3 regions of the Pantoea folii genome follow, and region 1 is predicted to be linked to each of the others. Evidence: predicted binding sites of a transcription regulator. Region 1 holds the regulator's gene; each other region holds the start of a gene.
The links. Region 1 encodes CRP, which controls carbon source genes, mostly activating them, when cyclic AMP is high. Its sites were predicted from a motif close to ATGTGANNNNNNTCACAT; they were not measured.
Positions count from the first base shown of each region.

Region 2: the regulator CRP is predicted to act here: its motif matches at 1,466-1,483, upstream of AC1MDE_RS12650 (CdaR family transcriptional regulator).
Region 3: the regulator CRP is predicted to act here: its motif matches at 1,772-1,789, upstream of AC1MDE_RS11405 (nucleoside-specific channel-forming protein Tsx).

Region 1 is NZ_JBWXON010000022.1:46,218-49,500, forward strand. Features, by position in the region: gene AC1MDE_RS21805 (phosphoribulokinase) at 1-324, shown strand, start outside; gene AC1MDE_RS21810 (OsmC family protein) at 368-772, opposite strand; gene crp (cAMP-activated global transcriptional regulator CRP) at 1,076-1,708, shown strand; gene AC1MDE_RS21820 (YccS/YhfK family putative transporter) at 1,767-3,283, shown strand, end outside.
Region 2 is NZ_JBWXON010000009.1:154,618-157,900, reverse strand. Features, by position in the region: gene AC1MDE_RS12655 (alginate lyase family protein) at 1-186, opposite strand, end outside; gene AC1MDE_RS12650 (CdaR family transcriptional regulator) at 212-1,369, opposite strand; gene degP (serine endoprotease DegP) at 1,611-3,056, opposite strand; gene dgt (dGTPase) at 3,193-3,283, opposite strand, start outside.
Region 3 is NZ_JBWXON010000008.1:73,662-76,944, reverse strand. Features, by position in the region: gene AC1MDE_RS11415 (LysR family transcriptional regulator) at 1-78, shown strand, start outside; gene yjdN (VOC family metalloprotein YjdN) at 157-588, shown strand; gene AC1MDE_RS11405 (nucleoside-specific channel-forming protein Tsx) at 704-1,570, opposite strand; gene AC1MDE_RS11400 (sensor histidine kinase) at 2,016-3,283, opposite strand, start outside.

The DNA.
Region 1 (3,283 bases):
GTGGTGCGTTCAATGGAGGATTATATCAACTTCATCACGCCGCAGTTCTCGCGCACCCACATCAACTTCCAGCGTGTACCTACGGTGGATACGTCAAACCCATTTGCCGCACGTGAAATTCCCTCACTCGATGAAAGCTTTGTGGTGATTCACTTCCGTGGACTGGAAGGCATTGCTTACCCTTACCTGCTGGCGATGATCCAGGGCTCGTTCATTTCGCATATGAACACGCTGGTGGTGCCGGGCGGCAAAATGGGGCTGGCAATGGAGTTAATCATGACGCCACTGGTGCAGCGGCTGATTGAAGGTAAACGGATTGAATAATCCAGAAATTCTGTAGCGGCGGCCGTTTGGCCGCCCACTTATGTTATCGCTCAATCACTTCGTAACTGTGCGTCATTTTCACACTATTGCCGAGCATGATCGCCACCGAGCAATACTTCTCCGCCGACAGATCGACGGCCCGCGCCACCGCTTTATCGCTTAGCGCTGTGCCGCTAACGATAAAATGCAGGTTGATTTGCGTAAAAATACGTGGCGCTTCTTCCCGGCGCTCGGAGGTGAGTTTCACCTCGCAGTCAGCCACATCATTTCGGCCTTTTTGCAGGATCGATACCACGTCAATCGCGCTACAGCCGCCTGCTGCCATCAAAACCATCTCCATCGGGCTTGGCGCTTTGTCACCCGAGTTACCGTCCATTAATACCTGATGGCCTGATGAGGATTCTCCGAGAAAGGTCAGCCCTTCCACCCATTTCACTCGTGCCTGCATTATTCTTTCTCCTGAAGTGGCGGTTTTGCCGCCAGAGTACGCTTTCACTTGATAAACAGCAATCCAGACTCTTCCGCCTGTTGCTGAAGCGAGACAACAGAAGACAGCTTGCAAAAGCTGTGCTACAAACAGTGCTGAAAATATTTTCGTCATCACAGACGAAGGCGGGAAGAATCAAAAGCGTAGCTTAAGAATCACCCGGAAATAATTTTCCTTTACTGGAAACGCTCGACGATTACACCGCCTGACAGGGAAAACTGCCCCCTGTGTTTTGGGCACGATTACAACAGAGGATAATAGCGAATGGTTCTCGGCAAACCGCAAACAGACCCTACACTCGAATGGTTCCTGTCCCATTGCCATATTCACAAATATCCGTCCAAAAGCACGCTCATCCATCAGGGTGAGAAAGCGGAAACGCTGTACTACATCGTGAAAGGTTCCGTTGCGGTTCTGATCAAAGATGAAGAAGGCAAAGAGATGATCCTCTCCTACCTCAATCAGGGAGACTTCATCGGCGAACTCGGCCTGTTTGAAGAAGGCCAGGAACGTAGTGCCTGGGTACGTGCTAAGACTGCCTGCGAAGTGGCTGAAATTTCCTACAAAAAATTCCGTCAGCTGATTCAGGTAAACCCGGATATTTTAATGCGACTTTCGTCGCAAATGGCGCGTCGTCTGCAAGTCACCTCCGAGAAAGTGGGCAACCTTGCCTTCCTCGATGTGACGGGCCGTATTGCGCAAACACTGCTTAATCTGGCGAAACAACCCGATGCGATGACGCACCCCGACGGGATGCAAATCAAAATCACACGTCAGGAGATTGGTCAGATCGTGGGTTGCTCACGCGAAACCGTGGGTCGTATCCTGAAAATGCTGGAAGATCAGAACCTGATCTCCGCACACGGTAAAACCATCGTCGTCTACGGCACCCGCTAATTTCTTATCACCCACGGCGTGATGGCAACATCGCGCCGTTTTTGTTTGCGATGAGCTGATGTGGCGCCGAATCATCTATCATCCTGAGGTCAACTACGCACTGCGGCAAACGCTGGTGCTGTGCCTGCCTGTGGCACTAGGCTGGCTGTTTGGCGATCTGCAAAAAGGCCTGCTGTTCTCCTTAGTGCCTGCCTGCTGCAACATGGCGGGTCTCGATACCCCGCATAAACGCTTCTTTAAACGCCTGATTGTCGGCGGCTCCCTGTTTGCCACCGCCAGTTTTCTGATCCAATTTCTCACCAGTGACGCCATTCCGTTACCGCTGATCCTGTTTGTGCTGCCGCTGCTGATAGGCGTGACCGGCGAAATCAGCCCGCTGCACGGTCGCTTGTTGCCCGCCACACTGATTGCCGCCATCTTTAGCCTCAGCCTGGTAGGACGCATGCCCATGTGGGTGCCGCCGCTGCTGTATATCGGCGGCACGCTATGGTATGGCCTGTTTAACTGGTTCTGGTTCTGGCTGTGGAAAGAGCAGCCGATGCGCGAAACGCTCAGTCTGCTGTATCGGGAACTGGCGGATTACTGCGATGCCAAGTACACCTTGCTGACGCAGCTCACCGATCCGGAAAAAGCGCTGCCGCCGCTGCTGGCGCGTCAGCAAAAAGCCGTTGACCTGATCACCACCTGCTATCAGCAGATGCACATGCTCTCTGCCAGCCGCGATAACAGCCACAAGCGCCTGACGCGGGCTTTCCAGGTGGCGCTTGATTTGCAGGAGCACATCTCGGTGAGCCTGCACCAGCCGGAAGAAGTGCAAAAGCTGGTCGAGCAGAGTCACGCCGAAGCGGTGATCCGCTGGAATGCCAAAACCATCTCTGCGCGTCTGCGCCTGTTGGCCGATGCCATTCTCTATCATCAATTGCCCGATCGCTTCCACATGGAAAAGCAGCTCGGCGCGCTGGAAAAAATTGCGCGCCAGCATCCCGACAATCCGGTGGGCAACTTCTGCTATTACCATTTCAGCCGCATCGCCCGCGTGCTGCGCACCCAGAAACCTTTATACACCCGTGACCTGATGGCCGATCGCCAGCGCCGTTTGCCGCTGTTCCCGGCGCTGCGCAGCTATCTTTCGCTCAAGTCCGCTGCATTGCGCACCGCGGCTCGTATTTCGGTGATGCTGATGTTCGGCAGTGCGCTGGCGCTGTTCTTTAATATTCCCAAGCCTTACTGGATTCTGATGACCATCATGTTTGTCAGCCAGAATGGCTACAGCGCCACACGAGTGCGTATCCAGCACCGTGCGCTGGGGACCTTTGCCGGATTGCTGATCGCCGCAGGATCGCTACGGCTCGAAGTGCCCGAATCGATCACCCTGCTGTTTATGCTGGCCATCACCCTCGCCAGCTATCTGGTCACGCGCAAGTATTACGGCTGGTCGATGATTGGCTTCACCGTGACGGCGGTGTATTCGCTCCAGCTGTTGTCGCTGAACGGGGCGCAGTTCCTGCTGCCGCGCATGATGGATACCCTGATGGGCTGCCTGATCGCCTTTGCCGGTATGATCTGGCTGTGGCC
Region 2 (3,283 bases), on a different contig from region 1:
AGCCTGCTTGAGTTGCTGCCACGCCCGCTCTGTCTGTGGCGCAGCCTGATGATTTTGCAGCGCAGTTCGCGTCTGTTGCATCTCTTCGCCAGATAAAAAGGCCAGCGAAACAGCTTTGGCATGACAGGTCGCGGTCATCAGCAAGCCGGCCAACAGCCAAATCAGGCGCACATTCAATCGGGGCATCTTCCTCTCCTGGCCCTGCTAAGGGTTAGCTCTGTTCATCCAGTTGCAGCGCCACATACAGCAACAATCGATCGTCAAAATTGCCGAGGTTTAATCCGGTTAGCTCGGAGATGCGGTTCAGGCGATACTCGAGCGTATTACGATGGATAAATAGTGCGCGTGCCGTGGCGCTGGGCTGCACGTTATGACTGAACCACGCCACCAGCGTACGTCGCAATAATCCATTATTATCATTGGCTTTGAGTTTCGCCAACGGACGCGCCAGTTCATTCGCTTGCCAGCCACCGCGCAGGCTATCCAGCAGTACGGGCAGCACCAAATCCTGATAGAAGAAGCTGCGCTGTTCCGGCATGCGCTGTTTGCCCACCATCATGGTAGTACGCGCCGTACGGTAGGAACGTGCAATACTGCCGGGACCGGTAAAGAAATTGCCGAGCGCGATGCGCATCCGCACCTGCCCACTCTCTTTCATACGCTGTAATAACTGATCCACGCGACGGCGGTGATCGTCTTGATCGTAACGGCCGTGGGCATTGAGCGCCGGCTTCAACACCACCATTTCAGTGAGTGAAACGATAGCAATCAGGTTGTCACGATCCGGCGTTGTCAGCAGAGTTTGTAAATGCTGCAATTCCGACATCGCACTGTCAACGCCAAGCTGGCCGCTGTCGACTTCCACCACCGCCACCACGCGCGGTTGATTGAGATCGATGCCCAGGCGCTGCGCCCACTCACTCAGCGCAGGTGAAAGAGTGTCGCTGCGGATCAAATTCAGCACCAGCTCTTCGCGCAAACGACTGTCCTGCGCCAGCATGTGCAACAGCCGCGCTTGTTCCAGCATCATTTCGGCGGTCATACACACCAGTTCACCGTAGTGACGCAGTGCTGCTGGCTGACCGGTCAGGCCGATAACGCCGACAATCTCGCCGTCAATACGCAACGGCAGGTTGATGCCCGGACGTACGCCATGCAGATGTTTCGCCACGGCCTCATCAATGTCCACCACCCTTCCCTGTGACAACACCAGCAGCGCACCTTCGTGCAATTCGCCAATACGCTCACGATCGCCGCTGCCAATAATGCGGCCGCGTGCATCCATCACGTTGACATTGCTGTCAATAATTTGCATGGTGCGGGCAACAATATCCTGAGCCAGTCGCGCATCGAGATGATAGGTGGCCATCAATCACTCCAGAGAAAGGGAAGAATTGACAGAATACGCATCCCACGCACGGCTGGCATTGTGCAACTGCACATAGCCGGATAGAGAATACGGGAATTGCGGTAGGCGTCACATTGCACAACGGACATTTGCACAATCCGGACAACGTTAAAGTGGTGCTGATGCTAGCGAATAGCGCTGCTGCGCCATACAAAAACAAAAAAGGCGAGCCGAAGCTCGCCTGTTCTCAATTATCTAAAACTTACTGCATCAGCAGATAGAGGCTGCTGTCGCCACGCTGCACGTTCAGGGCCAGCACCGACGGTTTGGTGTCAAGGATTTTGCGCAGTTCACCAAGGTTGGCAATCGCCTGCTGGTTAACGCCCCTAATCACGTCACCTTTCTTCAGACCAATACGCGCTGCAGCACTACCTGCCTTCACATTATCCACGCGCACGCCTTTCTGGCCGTTGCTGTCGATGTTGCTCAGGTCGGCACCTTCAATGCCGGTGTAGATCGTGGCGGACTGCACTTTTTCCTGCGAGCTCTGCTGCAGTTCAACCGTAATCGTCACCGGTTTACCGTCACGTAACAGACCCAGCTGCAGTTTAGTGCCCACTGGCAGTGAACCCACTTCTGCACGCAGTGCGGCAAAACTGGTCAGCGGTTTGCCATTCATCGACACCACGACATCGCCGGCTTTCACACCCGCTTTTGCCGCTGCCGAGTTAGGCAGGACCTGGCTCACAAAGGCACCGCGCTGGGCATCGACTTTCATCGCTTTCGCCAGCTCAGAGTTAAGCTCGGTACCCATAATGCCCAGCTCGCCACGCTTCACCTGACCATACTCGATCATCTGCGCCGTCAGGTTTTTCACCATCGCGCTTGGGATAGCAAAGCCGATACCGATATTGCCGCCGTCTGGCGCCAGAATCGCGGTGTTAATCCCAATCAGTTCACCGTTCAGGTTCACCAGCGCACCACCAGAGTTACCACGGTTGATGGCGGCATCGGTCTGGATGAAGTTCTCGTAGTTCTCGACGTTCAAGCCGCTGCGGCCCAACGCTGAAACGATACCGGAGGTCACCGTTTCGCCGAGTCCATACGGGTTACCGATCGCTACCGTGTAATCACCGACACGTAAGTCATCGGAGTCAGCGATCTTAATCGCCGTCAGGTTCCTGGCGTCCTGCAGTTGAATTAGAGCAATATCAGACTGCGGATCTTTACCAATCACTTTGGCGTCATAGCGACGGCCATCGCTCAGCTGCACCTGAATTTTGGTGGCGTTATCTACCACATGGTTGTTGGTGACGACATAGCCTTTATCGGCATTAATCACGACACCCGAACCGAGTGCACGGAATTTTTGCTGCTGGGTGTTGGCGCCGCCGTTGTCACCGCCCTGGCTGCCATCACCGCCGCCCTGGCACATTGGCGAGCTTTGGAATGGCGAACCGTCCTGGCAGAATGGCGAGTTATCACCAAAGAATTGCTGGAATTGCTGCGGCATGCGCGGGGTTTTCACCGTGGTGCTGCCTTCAACGCTAATACTCACCACGGAAGGCATCACTTTTTCCAGCATCGGCGCCAGGCTTGGCAACTGTTGGTTCGAGGAGGAAGCACTTTCCGCCGCGAAACTGACAGGGCTCAATGCCATGCCCAGACTAAGCGCCAGCGCACTTAACATTAATGTGCTTTTTTTCATTTGTCTGTGTCTCTCTAAGATTTACGGCCAGACCATTGCTGTGGTCGTGATGGTGAGATTAAGTTTTTAGCGCGAAGTTCCTAATGAAGTTTTGGGTAAAGGTAAAAATTTATTCTTCATCTTTACAAAACTCTGCTTATTCCACGGCCATCAAACGACGATACTCATCCCACGCATAATTGTCTGTCATTCCGCTGATATAGTCCTGAATCAAGCGCGAACGGTAA
Region 3 (3,283 bases), on a different contig from region 1:
CAGCGGAAAGACACGGCGCTGACCCCAATGAGCGCGTATATGGCTCAGCTGTTCCGCCGCTATTGTCAACAAAGGTAAGAGTGCGGCCTGGCTCGCAGCTGATTACTTATTGCGCACTACACTTGCACTGGACGTTCCAATTGTGGAGAACTGACCATGCAAATTACACCTTATGTGTTTTACAACGGTCGCTGTGAAGAGGCGATAGCCTTCTATCTTGCGGCCACCGACGGCGAACTGCTGTTTAAAATGACCTTTGGCGATATGCCCGATGAAACCACCGTCGAAGATGAAGGTTGCCCCTCTGGCGTGACCTTCTCGCCTGAACAGATCATGCATGCCCATCTGCGCATCGGGCAGGGTGAATTAATGATGAGCGACGGTGCACAGCAGGCAAGTTATGCCGGATTTTCCGTGAGTCTATCCACGCCAGATGAAGCGCAGGGTAAACGTTGGTTTGACGCGTTGTCAGAGGGTGGGGAAGTGACGAAAAAGTGGGAACCGACGTTCTGGGCGCACGGTTTCGGCATGTTTACCGATAAGTTCGGCGTGCCGTGGATGGTGAATGCCTATAAGCCGCAGATTTGACGGGCAGGGTTTTACAGCCGGTCAGCCTACGTAGCGGCACAATTTAATGCGTTTCTGATAGCGATATTGCCGTTTCAGTAACGCGCGAAAATTGCGCCGCTAAGGATCTAGCTAATTAGAAGTTGTAACCCACGACCAGGTAGTAACCCCAACCGGTTGATTTCACTTCAAACGGACCGTTGCCGAAGTTCAGCTCTTGTCCATCCGCCCACTGACCGCCATTGTGGAAATAACGTGCCACGGTAGAAACGTGCCAGTGATCGTAGTTCAGCGACAGAATGTGGCTGGACGCGATCGAGTTGCTGGTACGTGATGGACCGGTCTCATCGCGCAGGTCTGAACCCCAGTCGAAGTTGGTGAAGCCGATGTAGCTCAGCTTGCCGCCCCACAGATCGGTAATCGGCACAAAGTATTTCACTTTGAAGCGATAACCATCCCAGCTGTTTTCGTTCGCTGCACCGTAGTTCTGCCACTGGTATTTGGCATACACGTTCAATGACAGACCGATATCGCTGTGGGTATCGATGTCGGTACCCAGACCCATGTACCAGGTGTTCTGACGCTGTGAAGCGTTGCGGCCCATGTCATAGATATAGTTGTTCGCGAAATACCACTCTTTAAACGGACCAAACGCCAGGCTGGTGCCGGTCAGTTTATCGATAGAGAAACGTGGCTCAATTTCCATGAACAGCGGCGAACCGTGGTCAAAAATGCCGTTAGCGTTGCTGTTACCCACGCCAAAGAAGTTGGTCAAGTCCGCATAGCCGTAGAAATCGAACCAGTCTTTTTTAGCAAAGGCTTCGTATTCGAGATACACGTCATTGTTGAACTGCGGCCCGAAGCGGGTGTGCGTACTGCCCACGACGTTAACGCTCTGATGCCACCAGTCTGAAAGATACTGCGGATCGCTGTCTGCCGCTTGTGCCGCGCCGGTCCAGCTGCTGGCCAGTAAGGCCCCTGCTATCAATGCTTTAAATTTCATTATTTTATTAACCACATGCTAGTGATTGCTGCGGTTGCGCCGCAATCGAGTGAAATCGATCCCAGGGGATGGGCCGTGTGTTGTTTTTATCCGGTCTGAATCGCCGAATTTTCAAATGTGCGTAATGTGCCTGTAACAGAGCGATAGGAAATAGATTTTGATCACGTTTGTCAAAATGTGTTGCATTTTGATTCACTGAATATGTGATTTTGATCACATAAATACCGTGTGGCGAACGGAACCCCGCAACCGTTTACGTTGTCGCGTACAACCGCAAAAATGTCAGATGCAGAAAAAGAACGTAGCGGCACGATTTATCATGCGCCTTTAAAATTTGGCGGCGAAAAATGCGTGGTTCATCGTGTAGGGCGATTTAGATGAGGAAAAGACGCAATACGTTGTGCCGCTACCGCGCTGGATATTCAAGGCGGTAGCGACACGTCGGTTATGGCAAGGTCACACGCACCTGCAGGCCGGAGATTTGTCCCTGGGCGTTATGGCAGTTCGACAGCGCGACCTGCATCTGATGCTTCTGCGCTACGCTGCGCACAATCGACAGACCCAAACCGCTGCCTTGCGCCTGTACATCTGGCGAACGGGTGAAGCGATCAAAGGCGCGTTCGATAAAGGACTCCGGCATGCCCGGCCCGTTATCGACGATATCCACCACGGTGTGATTGCCCACGCGATGCAGTAGCACATCTACCAGGCTGCCTTCCGGCGTGTGCAGCATCGCGTTGCCGATGAGGTTATCAAACAGGCTACGCAAATCGGAACGGCTGGCGTGCAGGCGATAGTGCGTGGTGCCATTAAAACCGATATCAATGCCGCGTTTATCGGCGACCACCATCAACTGCTCGATGCTCTCTTTCAGCAAATCATCGAGCTGGATGGTTTCCACCGTGGCCACCACCGACTGATCTTCCTGGCGCGAGATATTCAGCAACTGCGTCACCAGATGGCGGGTGCGCGTGACGCCTGCTTCCAGCTGATCAAACTGGCGACTGGCTTCACCAGGCTGAATATGCTGGCGCAGATTTTCCAGCTGCAAGGTGACGGCGGTAACCGGCGTGCGCAGTTCATGTGCCGCATCTTCAAGGAACTGTCGCTGCGATGACCAGGCTGCCCGTAGCTTATCGAGCAGAGAGTTATAAGCAGCCACCAGCGGTAGCACTTCATCCGGTAAGCCATCCGGCGATACCGAGTGTGGATGCATTGTTTCTTGTGCGGCAATCTGTCGCGAGGCAACGCGCAAATCTCGCGTGATGGCACGTACTACCAGCCAGATCACCAGCAGTGACAGCGGCATCATCAGCATTAAGGGAATGATGGCGGACAGCACCCGCTTCACCATCAAACTTTTCATGTAGCCGATGTTGTGTAAAACCTGAATATTACCGATTTCACTGCCCAGTTCGCCGGGACGGGTATACACGCGCCAGTCACAGTCATCGCCACAGTCGCCGACTTTTAAATCGGACCAGCCTTTTTTTGCCTGCAGCGGCGCCTGTAAAGCAGGCCATGAGCTGGCACGCAGATGATTATTGGTGTCCCACAGCTGAACGATGTAGGTGCTCTTCAGCTTCTCTTGCTGCATCACCATTGGCATCAGCGCAGGCATACGCTGGCTGGAGGACCAGGCATCAGCAATCTTGGCGAGCTGATCGTCCTTCATGGTGCCCATCATGTCGCCATAACAATGGTAGAAATACC